3 linked regions of the Novosphingobium sp. G106 genome follow. The protein of the gene in region 2 binds, or shares a complex with, the protein of the main gene of each other region. Links are inferred from orthologs where the notes say so. Each region holds a gene or a part of one and is shown on either strand. Other genes may lie near its edges. The genes, in order: secG, secY and secA.

Region 1 (5,845 bases), 4.9 Mb from region 2 along the record:
TCGAGCGCCGCTTCGAACTGGCCGACTATGTCCGCGTCGATGGCGCGAACCTCGAGGATGGGCTGCTGGTGATCGACCTCGTGCGCGAAGTGCCCGAAGCGATGAAGCCTAAGAAGATCGCGATCGGCGGTCAGCCCGCGCTATCGGTTGTCGAAAGCGACGCTAGCGACAAGGCCGCGTAATAATATGAAGCGAATGTAGGATTGGGGGCGGACCCGGGATTGGTCCGCCCCCGCGACGCTTGCGCGCCGCCCTGACCCCAAGGTGATCGTCCGGGTCGCTGATGACGATCACCCGAAGGCAAGCCTCGGATAACGAACTTACAGAACAAGCCGCCGCAGGGATCTTGCATCCCCGCGTGCGGCTGATTGCGACCGTTTTGTCCTTGGCAGCTAGGTTAGCAAAAAAATCTAACAATCCGTTAGTTCAAAAGTGAACTTTCAACCGATGCGGAGCGATATCCACATCAAACCATTGTCAGACCTATATAATACCTATTTCAGACCAATCGAGCTTGACGCAGGGCCGCCTCGATGAACCCCGCGAACAGCGGATGCGGGTCGAACGGCTTGCTCTTGAGCTCGGGATGGAACTGAACCCCCACGAACCAGGGATGGTCCGGCCGCTCGACGATTTCGGGCAGCAAACCGTCGGGCGACATGCCCGAGAACACCAGCCCGCCCTGCTCCAGCGGCTCGCGGTAGGCGGAGTTGACCTCATAGCGGTGGCGGTGGCGTTCGGAAATCGTGGTCGTGCCATAGATCGCCGCGACGTGACTGTTGCCCGCCAGTTGCGCCTCATAGGCGCCGAGCCGCATGGTACCGCCCAGATCGCCGCCCGACGCGCGCGTTTGCAAGCCTTCAGGGCTCATCCATTCGGTAATGATGCCGACCACCGGCTCGCTGGTCTCGCCGAACTCGGTCGACGAGGCGTCCTTGATGCCGGCCGTGTTCCGTGCACCCTCGATGCAGGCCATCTGCATGCCGAGGCAGATGCCGAAAAACGGCACGTTGCGTTCGCGGGCGAAGCGGACCGAGGCGATCTTGCCCTCGGTGCCGCGCTCGCCGAAGCCGCCCGGAACGAGGATGCCGTGCATCGGCTCGAGGCTCGCGGCGATCTCGGCGTCGTCCTTCTCGAACAGCTCTGCGTCGATCCAGCGGATGTTGACCTTGACCCGGTTGGCCATGCCGCCGTGGACCAGCGCCTCGTTGAGCGACTTGTAGGCATCGGGCAGGCCGACGTACTTGCCGACCACGCCGATCGTCACCTCGCCCTCGGGGTTCTGATGGCGGTCGACGATGTCGTCCCAGCGCTCCAGCACCGGCGCGGGCGATTCCAGCCCGAAATGACGCAGGACTTCGGCGTCGAGGCCCTCGGCATGGTACTGCAGCGGCACCGCGTAGATGCTCGCAGCGTCGAGCGCGGGGATCACGGCTTCCTTGCGCACGTTGCAGAACAGCGCGATCTTGGCGCGCTCGCTGTCGGGCAGCGGCTTCTCGCAGCGGCACAGCAGAAGGTCGGGTTGCACGCCGAGCCCGGCAAGTTCGCGGACCGAGTGCTGGGTCGGCTTGGTCTTCAGCTCACCGGCGGCAGCGATGTAGGGAACCAACGTCACATGGACTGCGCAAGTCTGCTCGCGCCCGAGTTCGTTGCGCAGCTGGCGCAGCGCTTCGACGAAAGGCAGGCCTTCGATGTCGCCGACAGTGCCGCCGATCTCGCAGAGGATGAAATCGAGGTCCTCGCTGTCAGCCAGCGCAAAGGCCTTGATCGCGTCGGTGACGTGCGGGACGACCTGCACGGTCGCGCCGAGATAGTCGCCGCGGCGCTCGCGCGTGATGATGTCGCGGTAGATCCGGCCCGAGGTGATGTTGTCCGACTGGCGCGCCGAGACGCCGGTGAAGCGCTCGTAGTGGCCGAGGTCGAGATCGGTCTCGGCACCGTCGTCGGTGACGTAGACTTCGCCGTGCTGATAGGGGCTCATCGTCCCCGGATCGACGTTCAGGTAGGGATCGAACTTGCGGATGCGGACACGAAAGCCACGGGCTTGGAGCAGCGCCGCGAGGCTGGCCGCCATGAGGCCTTTGCCCAGCGAGGAAACCACGCCGCCGGTGATGAAAATGTACCGCGCCATGGGAGTTGTGCCTTAGTGCGTAGAGGGGGGATAGAGCAAGCAGAGAGCGGCCGGCAAGCTGCGGCAATCCACAGCTAGCCAGCCGCGACCCGCCTGAACGGGCCGGCGTTAGGACGACGGCAGCGAAATGTTACTTCTTGGCGGTGCCTGCCAGCGGGTCGTTGGCCGGAGCCGGCTGGGGTGCAGCCGGAGCCGGGGTACCCTGTGCCGGAGCGCCCGGCTGGGCGGCTCCGGCAAGCGGATCGACCGGCGCTGCCGGCGCGACCGGAGCGCTGCGATCAAGCGTGGTGTCGATCTTCCGGCTCTCCGTACCGCTTGCCGCCAGGGCAGCGAGAACGATGCTAAGCAGGACGAAGATCGTCGCCAGGACTGCGGTAGAACGCGTCAGGAAATCCGCGGCGCCGCGCGCAGACATGAAGCTCGCCGAGCTGCTGCCGACACCGAGACCGCCGCCTTCGGAGCGCTGCATCAGGATGACGCCGACCAGCGCCGCACCGACGAGGGCCTGGACGACCGTGAGGAAAATGAAGATCGACATGCTACCTGACTACAATAAAAGGGCTGGCGCGCATCTAGGACTTGATGCCCCTCAAAGCAAGTCGGGCCGATCCCGCGGCCTTTCAGCCGTGCTCGGCCAAAGCCGCCGCCGCGCCGATGATCGCAGTGAAGCTCTCGGCTGTCAGGCTAGCGCCGCCTACCAAGGCACCGCCGACCTCATCCGCCGCGAGCAGCTCCGCCGCGTTGCCGGCGTTGACCGAACCGCCGTAGAGAACGCGGACCGCCGCGCCGGCTTCGCCGTAGGTCGCGACGAGCTTGGCGCGAATCGCCCGGTGCATCGCGCCGACGTCGTCGACCGAAGGCACGCGACCGGTGCCGATCGCCCAGACCGGCTCATAGGCGACGGAAAGCTTGGCCGCAGCGTCGCCTGCCTGCGGCAGCGAGCCGGCGAGCTGGTCGGTGACGACCTTCTCGGCATGGCCCGAATCGCGCTCCGCCTCGGTCTCGCCGACGCAGAGGATGACGCCGAGCCCGGCGGCCTGCGCAGCTTCGGCCTTGGCGCGGACCAGTGCGTCGGTCTCGTGCGCCATCGCCCGGCGCTCGCTGTGGCCGACGATGCAGAAATCGGCGCCGGTATCGACCAGCAGCGGGGCCGAAACGTCACCGGTATAGGCGCCGCTCGGCTTGACGTGGCAGTCCTGGCCGCCGACGCCGATGTCGTTCACCGCCTCGCGCATCGCGCCGATCAGCGTGAACGGCGGCGCCAGCGCCACCTCGACCCCGGGAAAGCGGCTCGCGGCACGATCGATCGCGCGGGCCTCGGCGAGCATCGCCCGGGTCCCGTTCATTTTCCAGTTGCCGACGATATAAGGCAGTACAGCCATCAAAAGCCCTCAATTGCAGGCCGAATCCCCTGACCGGCCGCTTGTCTTGGCGCGCTGCTATTCCAGCGACCTCGCCATTGTCAAAACCCTTAGCCCCTATCCTGTGAACCCCAAGCCCCAATCTGCCCCCACCCTATAACCCGCGCGACCATTGCGGGAAAACGGATTGCCTCCTAAAGGCTGCCAACCCCGCCCGAGACGACGCGTCCGGGCGCACTTCACAAGCGGTCTACTCCATGCTGCAGCTCTTCCGGAAATTCCTCTCTTCCAAGTTCGGTGCGCTCTTCGCGATACTGTTCCTGGGAGTCATCGCTTTCGGTTTCGCGGCCGGCGATATCGCCGGGCTCAACATGACCGGCATCGGCGGCGGCGACCGGGTGGCCAAAGTCGGCGGCCAGGCGATCAAGGGAACTGAACTCAGTCAGGCGGCAAGCAACGCGCTGGAGAATTTGAAGCAGAAGAACCCGCGTGCAACGATGAAGGACATGTTGGCGGCGGGAGGGCTGGAAAAAGTCCTCGATTCCATGGTCGACCGCCTCGCGGTCTCGGTGTTCGGCCAGGACCACGGCATCGTCGCCAGCGACCGGCTGATCGACAGCGAGATCACCAAGATCGTCGCCTTCCGCGGGCTGGACGGCAAGTTCAGCGAAGCGGCCTACCGCCAAGCGCTTGCCCAGCGCGGCCTTACAGATGCGCTGGTACGCACCGATCTCGGCCAGGGGCTGGTCGCGCGCCAGATCCTGGAACCCGCCAGCTACGGCTCGACGGTTCCGCGCGAGCTGGCGGTCCATTATGCCGCGCTGCTGCGCGAGAAGCGTAGCGGCGCCATCGCGCTGCTCCCCGCATCGCTATTCGCACCCAAGACGCCGCCGACGGACCAGGAACTCTCGGCCTACTACGCCGCGCACCGCAACCAGTTCGTCCGGCCCGAACGCCGCACGATCCGCTATGCGACCTTCGGCGACGAGGCGCTCAAGAACCTCGCCGCGCCCAGCGATGCCGAGATCGCCGCAGCCTACAACAGCAACAAGGCGCAGTATGCAGCCAGCGAAACCCGCCGGCTGACCCAGCTCGTCGTTCCCACCGAAGCCGCCGCCCGCGCGGTTGCCGCCGAAGTGACCAAGGGCAAGAGCCTGGAAGCGGCCGCCTCGGAAAAGGGCCTCTCGGCGACCAAGCTGCCCGCTACCGACAAGGCCGGCCTCTCCGCCAGCGCCAGCCCGGCCGTCGCAGACGCCGCTTTCGCCGCCGCCCAGGGCGCGCTCACGGCGCCGGCGCGCAGCCCGATCGGCTGGCACCTGATCCACGTCGACGGCATCGACAAGCGTCCCGAACGCACGCTCGACCAGGTCCGCGGCGAGATCGTCACGCAGTTGACCGCGGCCAAACGCCGCAGCGCGCTCGGCGATCTCACGGCGCGACTGGAGGACGAGTTCGACAAGGGCGGCAACCTCGCCGACGCCGCCAAGGAACTGGGCATCACGATCGAAACGACGCCCGCGATCACCTCGAACGGCAAGGGTTACGAGCACCCCGACGCGCCGCTGCCGCCGGTGATTGGCCGGATCACTTCGGCCTCCTTCGCGATGGAGAAGGAAGGCGAACCGCAGGTCGCCGAGTTCGAGCCGAACAAGACCTTCGTGATCTTCGACGTCGGCGAGATCGCGGTCTCCGCCCCCGCCCCGCTGGCCGAGATCAAGCAGGACGTGCAGGCCGTCTATCTGAACGACAAGGGCGCGCAGGCGGCCAAGGCTGCGGCCGACAAGCTGCTCGCCGAAACGCGCAAGGGCGTCCCGCTCGCCCAGGCCGTGGCCTCGCTGAAGCTCGCGATCCCGCCGGTACAGCCGGTCGACATGAACCGCGAGCAGCTCGCCGCCAGCGGACAGCGCCCGGCGCCGCCGCTGCTGCTGCTGTTCTCGATGGCCAAGGGCACGACCAAGATCCTGCCCGCACCAGGCAATCGCGGCTGGTTCGTGGTCTCGCTCAAGGACATCGTCACGCCGCCGGTGGCCGCCAACGATCCCTTCATCGCCGATGCCGAGCGCGAGCTCGGCCAGCTCGCCGGCAACGAATATGCCGACGGCCTGCGCCGTGCGATCCGCGCCGAAGTGAAGGTCGAGCGCAACGACAAGGCGATCAAGGCCGTCCGCGACAAGCTCGCGGGCAATTGAACCCAGCCATGTCGACGGGCCTGCTCGAAAACTGGGAAGCCGCGAACGGCGCGCTCGCCGAAGGGCACCCCGCGCTCGTCTGGCGCCGGCTGATCGCCGATACCGAGACCCCGGTCGGTGCCGCGGTCAAGTTGATCGAGCCGGGCCGCGGCGACTTCCTGCTG
Region 2 (5,768 bases):
AATCGCCGGCCGGACTCAACCGTTTCTGTCGAATGAAGGGCGCGCTTAAAATGATTCGCAGGCAGTGTCAACGCCGCGATGACGAAAAGCCAATGCCCGTCGAACGGCTTCGACGCAGCCCAGCTTGATGGCATTCCCATACAGGATCGCTCGGGCGAGGTCAAAGCGAGAAGCGTTGCGCTCGATGGCGGACTTAGCGGCCGCTTTCCATGCCCGGCTGCGGCTTGGGCTCCTCGCCGGGCGGCTTTGGGGCCGGTGTCTCGGCGGATGCCTTGGGGCCCAGCTTCTCGGCTAGGCGCGTCAGTTGCTCACCGATCACCTTGTCGACCGCAGGAACGATCTGCTCGGGCTTGTAGCGCATGAAGCCGCCGACGACGTATTCCCAGGTCAACCGCGTACCGCCATCGATCGGCTTGAGCGTGACGGTGAGCGTGCCCTGCAATGCCTCCGACTGCAGCGGGCCGAGCGCACCGGTCATGCGCAGCGCCTTGTCTTGGTCGACGAAGACCACACGCATGTGCTCGACGCCGCCGCGCGGGTGGAGCCAACCCTTCTCCCCCTCTCCCGGCAGCACTTCGCAGAAGCAGCCGCCGGCGCGCGCATCGAGGCTGAGGTTCTTGGCGTCGCCCGAGAAAGTGTGGACGCCGTTCCACCAGTCGGCAGGGACGACGAGCTGCTTCCAGGCGTCCGCGGGGCTGGCGGTGACTTCGGCGACATGGCGCACGACGAAGCCGTTGTCGCTGCGGGCGATGACTTCGCCGCCCGCAGGCGCGGCGAGGCACAGCGCGAGGGCGGCGATTGCGAAGCTCCGCATCTGCCCTCCCCCCGTCGTTCGAGCTAGCCGAGAATCTTTTCGATCGACTGGGTCACCGCGTCCATGTCGGCCATGCCATCGACGCGTGCGACGATGCCGCGCGCGTCATAGATCGGCAGGATCGGCGCAGTCTTGGCGCGATACTCGGCCATGCGCGTGCGTACGGTTTCCTCGTTGTCGTCAGGCCGGCGCTTGAACTCGTGGCCACCACACTTGTCGCAGGTGCCCTTGACCTTGGGCTTCTCGAACTTGTCGTGATAGCCTTTTCCGCAGGTGGCACAGGTGTAGCGGCCGGTGATGCGCTCGACGAGCGCGTCCTCGTTCACTTCGAGCTCGATCACGCTGTCAAGCTTGCGGCCACGGCCGGCCAGGATGTCGTCGAGCGAATGGGCCTGCGCGGCGGTGCGCGGATAACCGTCGAAGATCACGCCGGTTTCGGCCGGCAGGCTGGCAAGCTTCTCATCGATCATCGCCGAGACGATCTCGTCCGAAACGAGCGCACCCGAATCCATGACCTCGGCGACCTGGCGGCCAAGCGGGGTATCGGCCTTGCGGGTCTCGCGCAGCATGTCGCCCGTCGACAGCTGGACCATGCCGCGGCTTTCCACGAGCCGCTGTGCCTGGGTGCCCTTGCCCGCTCCCGGCGGGCCCAGCAGGATGATATTCACTCTTATCGCCCCTTATCTTGCTTGGCGCGTCCTAAGTCCTCTCGAGCTTAGCGCAGACGGCCCTTCAGTTTGGCTTTCTTGATGAGGTCACCATACTGATGCGCGAGCAGATGGGACTGGATCTGGGTAATCGTATCCACAGTCACGTTGACGACGATCAGCAGGCTGGTGCCGCCGGCGACGAGGAAATGCATGCCCGTCTCGGCGATGACCCATTCCGGCAGGACGCAGACGATCGTCAGGTAGGCGGCGCCGATCACCGTGATGCGGGTCAGCACGTAGTCGAGATAATTCTCGGTGTTTTTGCCCGGACGGATGCCGGGGATGAACCCGCCGTTCTTCTTGAGGTTCTCCGCGGTTTCCTCCGGGTTGAACACCACGGCGGTGTAGAAGAAGCTGAAGAAGATGATGCCCGCGGCATAGAGCAGCATGTAGACCGGCTTGCCGTGGCCCAGGTACTGGTTCAGCGCCACGACGAACTGGCCCACCTTGCTCTCGGGCGAGAGCCCGCTGCCGGCGAACTGGGTGATCGTCAGCGGCAGCAGCAGCAGCGAACTGGCGAAGATCGGCGGGATGACGCCGGCGGTGTTGAGCTTCAGCGGCAGGTGGCTGCGATCGGCCTGCATCATGCCGCGCTGGGTCGCGCGCTTGGGATACTGGATCAGCAGACGGCGCTGGGCGCGTTCCATGAAGCAGATCAGCAGAACCATGCCGATCAGCAACCCCACCATCGCGACGACGACGAAGCCGTTGACCGAACCGGTGCGGCCGCCCTCGAACAGGTTGACGAGCGACTTCGGCATCTGCGCGACGATGCCCGCCATGATGATCAGCGACGTGCCGTTGCCGATCCCACGCGAGGTTATCTGCTCACCGATCCACAGCAGGAACATGGTGCCGCCGACCAGCGAGATGATGCCCGCGACATAGAACAGCGGGCCGGGATTGACTGCGAAGCCCTGGACCTCGGCGTTCTTGAGGATGGCGAAGCCCTGGACCACGGCCAGCAGCACGGCACCGTAGCGCGAATACTGATTGAGCTTCTTGCGCCCCGAATCGCCTTCCTTCTTGAGCGCTGCCAGCGACGGGTGCAGCGACGAGGCCAGCTGCACGACGATCGAGGCGGTGATGTAGGGCATCACGCCCAGGCTGATCAGGCTGTAGTTCGACAGCGCGCCGCCCGAGAACATGTTGAAGAAGTCGAGGATGCCGCCCGCGCTGCGATCGAGGAACTGCTTCAGCGCCACGGGGTTGATCCCCGGCAGCGGCACGAAGGTCAGGAAACGGAACACGATCAGCGCACCGACCGTGAACCAGATCCGCTTCTTGAGCTCGGTCGCCTTGGAAAAGTTGGCGAGATTCAGATTGCTCGCAATATTGTCGGCGCGTGATGCCATCGGGGTGGTGAGCCTTGCATGATTGCCGGTGTGCTACCGGCTAGCCTCTGCCCATATAATGCCGAAGGGCGGATGTCGAACCCCTGACGTCCAACTTTGTCCGCGCGGCCGCAGAGGCTCTTACCGAAAAGCTTGAGGCCCCCGCTTCCGCGAGGGCCCCGATGCTTACTTGGCGGCCTTGGCGGCCTTGTTCGCCTCGCGGCGAGCGGTCTTCTTCTCGTGCTCGCTCGGCCCGGCCTCGGGCACGGTCACCGAACCGCCAGCCTTCTCGACCGCCTCGCGCGCGCCCTTCGACACGCCGGCGACCAGGAAGCTGGCCTTCGCGGTGAACTCACCCTTGGCGAGGAGGCGGACGCCGTCCTTGCCGCCGCGGGCCAGGCCAGCGGCCTTGAGCGCGGCGTGGTCGATCTCCGCCTTGGCGTCGAGCTTGCCCGCGTCGATCGCCTTCTGGACGAGGCCCAGGTTCACCTCGGCATAGTCCTTGGCGAAGATGTTGTTGAAGCCGCGCTTCGGGATACGCATGTGGAGCGGCATCTGGCCGCCCTCGAAACCGTTGACGCTGACGCCCGAACGCGCCTTGGCGCCTTTCTGGCCGCGGCCGGCGGTCTTGCCCTTGCCCGAGCCGATACCACGGCCGACGCGCATGCGGCCCTTGCGGGCGCCATCGTTGTCACGGAGTTCGTTGAGTTTGAAAGTCATGGTCGTGCACTCGCTTTCGCTTTAGTCGCGCTTGGTTGGAAAGGCGGCCCCTTAGGCGAAGCGTGGCGTGCTGTCACCCCCTTTTGACTCGTCGCCCTCGCCCGTCGCGCCCGCCCGCCGCGCGATGCGGCGGCGCCAGGCCTCGATACCGTCGTCGAGGAAGCGCACGACGACCCAGGACAGCGCCAGGGTAACCGCGATCACCGCCAGGGTCCGCAACCCTGACCGGCCCGCGAAGACGCCGGCCGCAGGAATGATCGCGGTCACGAGGAAGTGCGAGAGATAGACCGGGTAGGACAACTCGCCCACGGTCCGGTCGAGCCGCGAATGGCGGCTCCAGCCATGGATCGCCGGCAGGGCGACGGCGACCAGCAGCAGCGTGCCGATCCGCGCGGGCGAGAAGAAGGCCGCGTCCGGCCAGTCGCCACGCAGCCAGGGATAGGCGGCGAGCACGACGGGCACCGCCAGCGCCAGCAGCCGCGCCGCAGGGCGCTGCCACAGCTCGGGCCGTGCCGCCCAGGCCTTGTAGGCCAGCACGCCGGCCAGGAAGAACGCCAGTTCGAAGGGGAAGAAGCGATAAGAGTAAGGATCGCCGCTGTAGCCCATCAGCGCCGCCACGATCCGCGCCACGATCGACGCGGACATCAGCAGCGCGATCTGCCTCGCCGGCCGCCGTGCGATGAAGGGCGCGAGCGCGTAGAAATAGATCTCGAGCGCCAGCGACCAAGCCATCGGGATCAGCATGAAATGGAAGACGTCATTGCCGTCGAGTTTGAAGGGATGGCTAGTCCAGGCCAGGTGCCCGCCCTGCACCCCCAGGTGCAGCGTCAGGTCCTGCCCGGCAACGGTGAGGTTGAGCAGGCCCATGAACAGCTTCTCGGGCAGCGACACGGTATCGGTCAGATAGGGCGCGAGCGGCGAACTGCCGGTCTGGATCTGCACCGCCGCCATCACCGCCAGGTAGAGCGCGAGAAAGAACAGGTAGATCGCATAGATGCGGATCGCCCGGTTCAGGTAGAACGTACAGTTCAAGGCAGGCCGATCGTAGCGCTCGTTGAGCACAAGCCCCATGTAGAAGCCCGAGATGATGTAGAAGGCCTGGACCGCCACTGGCCCGCCAGTGAGCATGTAGCCGCCGAAGCCGCCGGTATGTCCCAGCAGCACCGCCATCGCCAGCAAGACCCGCAGCATGCCCATTGCAGGGCGATACCGCGGATATGGTTAATGAACGGCTAGCCGAAGGCCGGGATCAATTCCTCTTCTTCCTCGCGATCGCGCTGAAAGATCGTCCAGAGGCCGTTGTCGCCGAGACGCAGCGAAAAGGCGTAGGCGCCGTCCGCGATCACATCGGCTTCGCGGCAGGCAAGCCCGCCGACGATCTGGAAGACCGCCGCGGGATCGTCCGCGATGATCTCGGCGGACGAGAACGTCTGGTCGGTCGGGAAGATCCTGAAGAGGGGCATTGCGGGTCTCCTGCATCGGGCGGGAGCGCTACAAGGCGATCTCAATCGTCAGCACGCCGAGGGTTAGGCTGGCGACGGCTGACGGTACGCCAATCCCATCGCGCCGACTAATCACTAGTGACCACAGCCAACCAAAAATTTGTAAAAATGCGACAGGCCGTTGCGACGGCCCCAACGCAAAAAGCCCCGGCTTCGCCGGGGCTTTCCGTGTTGGGTCGTCGCCAGAGCGATCAGTCGATCACGGCCACCATGTGCGGCAGCTTGGCGATCGCACCGCGAACCTCGGCGGTGTCCTCGAGCTCGACGACGCGGTGCATCTTGCCGAGGCCGAGGCCGATGAGGATCTTCTTCTGCGCTTCGGGACGGCGGATCGGCGAGCCGATCTGCTTGAGCTTGATCTTTGCCATCTCGCTTACTCCGCAATCGCGTCGGCGGCGGCCTCAGCCTCCACCGCAGTGGCACCGCCGCGACCCAGCAGGTCGGCGACCTTCTTGCCGCGACGCTGGGCGACCGACTTCGGCGAGGTCTGGTTGACCAGAGCGTCGAAGGTGGCGCGGATCATGTTGTAGGGGTTCGAGGTGCCGACCGACTTGGTCACCACGTCGGCAACGCCCAGGCTCTCGAAGACGGCGCGCATCGGGCCGCCCGCGATGATGCCGGTACCGGCCGGAGCCGAACGGACGTTGACCTTGCCGGCGCCGAAGTGGCCCTTGCCGTCATGGTGCAG
Region 3 (6,199 bases), 5.0 Mb from region 2 along the record:
GTCGGCCAGCGGTTGCCCGTCCTTCGCCGCCCAGGTGCCGCCGAAACCGATCGACAGCTTGTCGCGATCGGCCGGCTCGCCGGCCTTGCCAACGGCCATGACGACGCGGCCCCAGTTGGCGTCCTCGCCGGCGATCGCGGTCTTGACCAGCGGTGAGTTGGCTATGGCCAAGCCGACCCGCCGCGCGCTCTCGTCGCTGACTGCGCCCGATACGGTGATCTGGATGAACTTCTGCGCGCCTTCGCCATCCTTGACCACGAGATGTGAGAGCTGGCGGCAGACGTCCTCCAGCGCCGCGGCGAAGGCATCGGCGCCGGGGTCGTCGAACGAGGCGAGGGGGGCATTGCCTGCCTTGCCCGTGGCGAAGGCCAGCACGGTATCGCTGGTCGACGTGTCGCTATCGACGGTGATGCAACTGAAGGTCCTGAGGTTCGCGGCCGAAAGGCACTCCCGGAGGAAGGCGGGTTCGACCGCGGCGTCGGTGAACACGTAGCCGAGCATCGTCGCCATGTCGGGCGCGATCATGCCGCTGCCCTTGATGATCGCGGCGAATTCGACCCGCTGGCCGCCGACGATCGCCGAAGCGGTCGCGCCCTTGGCGAAGGTATCGGTCGTACCGATCGTCTTGGCGGCGTCTTCCCACGAGCAGGGCTCGGCAGTCAGCGCAGCCTCCACGCCCGCGCGCGCCTTGTCCTTGGGCAGCGGCACGCCGATCACCCCGGTCGAGGAAACGAACACCTCGCTGGGTTCGCAGCCCAAGTGCCCGGCAACCTGCCCCATGACTTGCTCGACAGCCTCGCGCCCACGATAGCCGGTGAAGGCGTTGGAATTGCCGGCATTGACCACCAGTGCCCGTGCGCGCCCGAGCACGGCCTGCTCGCGCCCCAGTTCGACCTCGGACGAGCAGCAGACATTCCTGGTGAACACGCCCGCGACAGCCGTGCCTTCGTCCAGTTCGACATAGGTCAGGTCGCAGCGGCCCCAGTCCTTGTAACCGGCGCGGGCGATGCGCGGCGTCACGCCGGCAATGGCAGGCAGTGCGGGGAAGGGCGTGGCGAGCGGGGAAATTGCGTCGGACATGGCTCGGCGATTATGCGCAATCGGGGAATTGGGCAATCGTCTGCGCAAGCGACATGGCGCCAATCTGGTGGCGGTTTCGGAAGTCGCCGGCTTTACCTAGTGCCGAGTTCGAGGCAGCAAGGCGCATGCCCTTTACACGCTCGCTTCTGATCGTTGTTGCGGTCACGGGACTCACTCCTGCGGCGGCCGCCCCGCCGCGTGGCGCCCAGCCGATCGGCAGTCCCGGCCGTTGGGTCACGACCAACGACTATCCCACGGATGCCGTCGCGCAGCGTGCCGAGGGGACCACGGCATTCGCGGTCAAGGTCGCCCCCGACGGGCAAGTCATGGACTGCCAGATCAGCGAGAGCAGCGGATCGGAAGCGTTCGATCGCAGGACCTGCGAACTCGTGTCCCTGCGCGCATGGTTTGATCCTGCGATTGACGGCGAAGGCAAGCCTGCCGAGGGTTACTACTCCAATCGAGTCCGCTGGAGGCTTCCCGCAGGAGAGGTTCCTTCCTCGATTACGGTCAAACCACCGGTAGAGGGCGACACCGTGATAAGCTATGTGGTCGAGCCTGATGGCAGCATTGGTCGGTGTACGGTGGAGAGGCGTGATGGAGGTAATAACGCATCGTTCTCCCGCACGCTTTTGGCTTGTCCTGCGGGGCAGAAAACGAAGCCCTTCCTCGATGCGCAGGGCCAGCCAATACGACGCCGGGTCCGTATCCACGACAGCATAACCTTGGAACCTGCCATGTGATGACGTCCGCGGCGCGCGTCCGGGCAAGTCACGGCCGCGGGGCATATCGAGCCTGCGCCGTGAGCGTAAGATGTCCGAGATCCGGTCGCGGTTACGACGCTACTGGACTTTAGCCGCAAATTCCCCTAACTGCTTGCGCACGATGACCCGCATTCTTCTTGCCCTGCTTGCGCTGCTCGGTTTCGCCGCGCAGACGGCACATGCCGAAACCGGCATGCGCGGGGTCGGTACTGCGCAGGTCGGGACGGTGCAGGCGCAAGCCGCTCAGGCCCGTGTCGCGGTTGCCCGGGCGCAGGATTGCGCGGCGCCGATCATGCAGCAGACGGTCCGGATCGCAGGCTGCCTGCCGATCGCGCTGACGCCGACCGAATGGCGGGCCTGGACGGTTCTGCCCGGGATCGACCGCGCGCGCGAATAGCGCGCCGGCCGTCTTTTGATCCCCGCCTGGTGCTGCCTGAAGGCGGCGCCCGTTACGTCATACAAACCATCTCCACGTCAGGAATTCGCTATGTTCGGGGCACTCGCCAAGGCCGTTTTCGGCTCGTCCAATGACCGCTACGTCAAGTCGCTCGACAAGATCGTCAGAGAGATCGCCGCCTATGAGCCCGCGCTCGAAGCGCTGAGCGAAGAAGAGCTGATCGGCCAGACGGCCAAGTTCCAGGCCGCGCTGGCCGCGGGTTCGACGCTCGACGATATCCTGCCCGAGGCCTTCGCCACGGTGCGCGAGGCGGGCAAGCGCGTGCTCGGCATGCGGCACTTCGACGTGCAGATGATCGGTGGCATCGTCCAGCACCGCGGCGAGATTTCCGAGATGCGCACGGGCGAGGGCAAGACCTTGGTGGCGACGCTCGCGGTCTATCTGAACGCGCTCGAGGGCAAGGGCGTCCACGTCGTCACGGTCAACGACTACCTCGCCCGCCGCGACGCCGACTGGATGGGCCAGATATACCGCTACCTCGGCCTGACCGTGGGCGTGATCGTGCCCAACCTCTCCGAGGACCAGCGCCGCGAGGCTTATGCCTGCGACATCACCTATGCGACCAACAACGAGCTCGGCTTCGACTACCTGCGCGACAACATGAAGCACGAGCGCGGCCAGATGGTCCACCGCCCCTTCAATTATGCGCTGATCGACGAGGTCGATTCGATCCTGATCGACGAGGCGCGCACGCCGCTGATCATCTCGGGCCCCACCGACGACAAGTCCGAGCTCTACATGCAGGTCGACGCCGTGGTGAAGCGGCTCGTGCCCGAGGACTACGATGCCGACGAAAAGACCAAGAACATCACCCTGACCGAGGACGGCGTCGAGAAGGTCGAGCGCATGTTCGAGGACGCGGGCATGCTCGAAGGTTCGAACCTCTACGACATCGAGAACACGCAGGTGGTCCACCACCTCGACCAGGCCCTCAAGGCCATCGTCATGTTCAAGCGCGACATCGACTACATCGTCAAGGACGACAAGGTCGTCATCATCGACGAGTTCACCGGCCGCATGATGGACGGCCGCCGCTGGTCGAACGGCCTGCACCAGGCGGTCGAGGCCAAGGAAGGCGTCCGGATCGAGCCCGAGAACCAGACGATGGCCTCGATCACCTTCCAGAACTACTTCCGCATGTACCCCAAGCTGGGCGGTATGACCGGCACCGCGGCGACCGAGGCGCCGGAATTCTTCGACATCTACAAGATGAACGTCGTCACCATCCCGACCAACGTGCCGGTGCAGCGCATTGACGAGGACGACGAGTTCTACAAGAACACCAACGACAAGTTCCAGGCCATCGCCAAGCTAATCAAGGAGCGCAGTGAGGCAGGGCAGCCGCTGCTCGTCGGCACCGTGTCGATCGAGAAGTCGGAACTGCTCTCCGAGTTCCTCCGCCAGGAGAACGTGCCTCACAACGTGCTCAACGCCCGCTTCCACGAGATGGAGGCGCACATCGTCGCTCAGGCGGGCCGCGTCGGCGCGGTGACGATCGCCACCAACATGGCCGGCCGCGGCACCGACATCCAGCTGGGCGGCAATGTCGAGTTTCGCACCGAGGACGAGCTCAAGGACATGCCGGAAGGTCCCGAGCGTGACGCCGCGGTGGCCAAGATCAAGGCCGAAGTGGCCGAGCAGCGCCAGCTCGTGCTCGCCGCCGGCGGGCTCTGCGTGATCGGTACCGAACGTCACGAAAGCCGCCGCATCGACAACCAGCTGCGCGGCCGTTCGGGCCGCCAGGGCGATCCCGGCATGTCGAAGTTCTACCTCAGCCTCGAGGACGACCTGCTGCGCATCTTCGGGCCGGACACGCTGTTCGCGCGCATGATGAACAGCAACCTCGCCGATGGCGAGGCGATCGGCTCGAAGTGGCTGTCGAAGGCGATCGAGACCGCGCAGAAGAAGGTCGAGGCGCGCAACTACGACATCCGTAAGCAGGTCGTCGAATACGACGACGTGATGAACGACCAGCGCAAGGTCATCTACGAGCAGCGCGCCGACATCATGGATGCCGAGACCGTCGACGACGTCGTGGTCGACATGCGCAACGACACGATCAACGCGATCGTCGCCGATGCCTGCCCGGCAGGCTCCTACCCCGAGCACTGGAACACGGAACAGCTCAAGGAGCGGGTCGGCGACGTGCTGGCGCTCGACCTGCCGATCGATGCCTGGATGGACGAGGACGGCCTCGATCCCGAAGTGATCGAGGAGCGCATCGCCACGCTCGCCACCGAGAAGATGGAAGCCAAGATCGCGGCCAACGACGAGACCGTCTGGCGGCAGGTCGAGAAGAGCGTGCTGCTCGACCGGCTCGATCACTACTGGAAGGAGCACCTCGCTACGCTCGATGCGCTGCGCCAGGTCGTGTTCCTGCGCGCCTATGCGCAGAAGACGCCGATCAACGAGTACAAGCAGGAAGCCTTCGGGCTGTTCGAGAAGATGCTGGAGTCCATCCGCGAGGACGTGACGCGCATCCTGACCACGAGCGACCTCCAGTTCTCGCCGGCACCCGAGATCGGCCTGCCCGAGCTACCTGATTTCCTGACCGGGCATATCGATCCCTTCACCATGCCGCCGCCGAGCGGCGAAGTGTCGGCGTCGCCGGTGTTTGGCGCCTCGCCGACGAGCGCCTTCGGTCTCGCCGAGGCGGGGGTGGCCCTGGCCGAGGCTGGCGGCGATCCCTATGCCGGGCAGAACCTCAGCCGCAATGCGGTCTGCCCCTGCGGCTCGGGCAAGAAATACAAGCACTGCCACGGCATAGCTGGGTAAAAGGGCGCCGGGTAAACGATCAGGCCGCGAGCAGCAGGTCGCAGCGCAGCACCGGTATGGTCCGCTTCTTGGCGAAGGATCGGGCCATCTGCTGCGAGTACCAAGCGCTGTAGCCGGGGAGGGCAGTTTCGGAGACCGGGTTGCCGGTGAAGGCGGCCTGCCCGCTGACGCCGAAAAGCTTGCCGATGATGTTCATGCCTGGTCTCCGATCACGCGTTCCGCCGGCGCGGCGGCTTGATGAAGCCCTTATGGCGATGGTTAACATTCCCTTCGGTGGCGGGACGCACGGGCAGAATGTGTTTTTTGCCACGCGGGCGGGAGGGCTGCGCACCCGAGCCGGTGTCCATGCGCGATAAAGCGTACGCTTGGTCGGTTTACAGCCCCTTTGGCCTTGGTTATCGCCCACCTTGCGCGCCTGCGCCGTGCGGATTCTTCCCCAAGGATTCGCGCTGGCCGGGCGCGATCGTCTTGGAAGGAGTTTCGATGAAGAATATGATCAAGGGCGCGGCGCTCGTCGCGATGGCGGCGATGGGTCTGAGCCTCAGCGCTTGCGGCGGCGGATCGACCAATGCCAATGCCGCGGCGACGCCCGATCCGGCCGACCAGACCGCAGCGTCGATCGATGCAGTAGCGCCCGCGCCGGTCGAATCGGCTCCCGCGTCCGAAGCCGCCGCTTCCGAGGCTCCCGCCGCTGCGGCAACCGCTTCCGAAGCCGCCGCGCACTAAGCACGCCAGCTCGAACGCAGAAGGCCGGTTCTCTCAGGGGAGAGCCGGCCTTTTTCGTGCTCTGCCGGCTGTCGGACGACGTTTATCCGCCGCGTTTGATCATGGTGACTTCGTCCGAAATGACCTGCGTGGCTTGGGCGATCGCTCTCGAAACCCGGTCACCGATAGTGAACGACAAAATCGCCATGCACCCGCAGGCCAGCACCAGCAGCAGTGCAAATTCCGCCGCCATGACGCCGCGATCATCTTGAAGGAAGCGGTTGAGCATCGCAGTACGTTAATGCTCAAGGTCGTTCATTTGAACCCATTTTCGAACGAATATGCCCAGAATTAGGTGTCCATCAACGGAACGTGTGCATCAGTGGCACCGGTGAGGGCAGAAACCGTGCCCGGGCCA

The links.
Region 1: secY (region 2) and secG share a complex: the UniProt entries of both Escherichia coli proteins name them as parts of the sec protein translocase complex. The link is inferred for Novosphingobium sp. G106 from one-to-one orthologs.
Region 3: the proteins of secY (region 2) and secA are in contact, whole or in part, in a crystal structure (PDB 3DIN), measured with the Thermotoga maritima proteins. The link is inferred for Novosphingobium sp. G106 from one-to-one orthologs. Residues at the interface, in WP_004081795.1 of Thermotoga maritima: Glu108, Gly109, Glu110, Glu111, Ala236, Glu237, Arg238, Arg239, Ile240, Thr241, Ile242, Gln243, Tyr244, Ala245, Arg246, Arg247, Val248, Thr249, Gly250, Arg251, Arg252, Val253, Tyr254, Gly256, Ala257, Ser258, Thr259, Tyr260, Leu261, Pro262; in WP_004082002.1 of Thermotoga maritima: Glu261, Ala262, Arg263, Lys300, Ala301, Arg302, Thr303, Ile304, Ile305, Leu323, Tyr324, Asp325, Pro326, Val329, Ser330, Tyr333, Ile336, Lys340, Phe345, Val349, Glu363, Phe364, Tyr374, Ser375, Gly376, Gly377, Glu393, Ile395, Thr482, Ser483.

Annotation. Positions count from the first base shown.
Region 1 is NZ_JAHOOZ010000001.1:1,142,095-1,147,939, reverse strand. What follows is about bases 966-3,867. They hold secG (preprotein translocase subunit SecG), read right to left. Parts: upstream 2,670-3,867; coding sequence 2,262-2,669; downstream 966-2,261. Other genes in these bases: KRR38_RS05390 (peptidylprolyl isomerase), read left to right, coding at 3,750-3,867; tpiA (triose-phosphate isomerase), read right to left, coding at 2,752-3,513; KRR38_RS05405 (CTP synthase), read right to left, coding at 966-2,131. Also shown: KRR38_RS05410 (Hsp20 family protein), read left to right, coding at 1-182; more of KRR38_RS05405, read right to left, coding at 500-965; more of KRR38_RS05390, read left to right, coding at 3,868-5,681; KRR38_RS05385 (anthranilate synthase component I family protein), read left to right, coding at 5,690-5,845. UniProt on the Escherichia coli protein: Subunit of the protein translocation channel SecYEG. Overexpression of some hybrid proteins has been thought to jam the protein secretion apparatus resulting in cell death; while this may be true it also results in FtsH-mediated degradation of SecY.
Region 2 is NZ_JAHOOZ010000001.1:6,058,459-6,064,226, reverse strand. The notes cover bases 705-3,529. They hold secY (preprotein translocase subunit SecY), read right to left. Parts: upstream 2,880-3,529; coding sequence 1,530-2,879; downstream 705-1,529. Other genes in these bases: rplO (50S ribosomal protein L15), read right to left, coding at 3,045-3,529; KRR38_RS29605 (adenylate kinase), read right to left, coding at 838-1,482; KRR38_RS29610 (SRPBCC family protein), read right to left, coding at 705-814. In the rest of the region: more of KRR38_RS29610, read right to left, coding at 194-704; more of rplO, read right to left, coding at 3,530-3,578; KRR38_RS29590 (acyltransferase), read right to left, coding at 3,630-4,769; KRR38_RS29585 (hypothetical protein), read right to left, coding at 4,811-5,041; rpmD (50S ribosomal protein L30), read right to left, coding at 5,272-5,448; rpsE (30S ribosomal protein S5), read right to left, coding at 5,454-5,768. UniProt on the Escherichia coli protein: The central subunit of the protein translocation channel SecYEG. Consists of two halves formed by TMs 1-5 and 6-10.
Region 3 is NZ_JAHOOZ010000001.1:1,076,746-1,082,944, forward strand. What follows is about bases 2,021-5,276. They hold secA (preprotein translocase subunit SecA), read left to right. Parts: upstream 2,021-2,331; coding sequence 2,332-5,076; downstream 5,077-5,276. Other genes in these bases: KRR38_RS05070 (hypothetical protein), read left to right, coding at 2,021-2,241; KRR38_RS05080 (hypothetical protein), read right to left, coding at 5,096-5,272. Outside these bases: bifunctional glutamate N-acetyltransferase/amino-acid acetyltransferase ArgJ, read right to left, coding at 1-1,080; KRR38_RS05065 (energy transducer TonB), read left to right, coding at 1,206-1,823; more of KRR38_RS05070, read left to right, coding at 1,966-2,020; KRR38_RS05085 (hypothetical protein), read left to right, coding at 5,560-5,802; KRR38_RS05090 (hypothetical protein), read right to left, coding at 5,885-6,070. UniProt on the Escherichia coli protein: Required for protein export, interacts with the SecYEG preprotein conducting channel.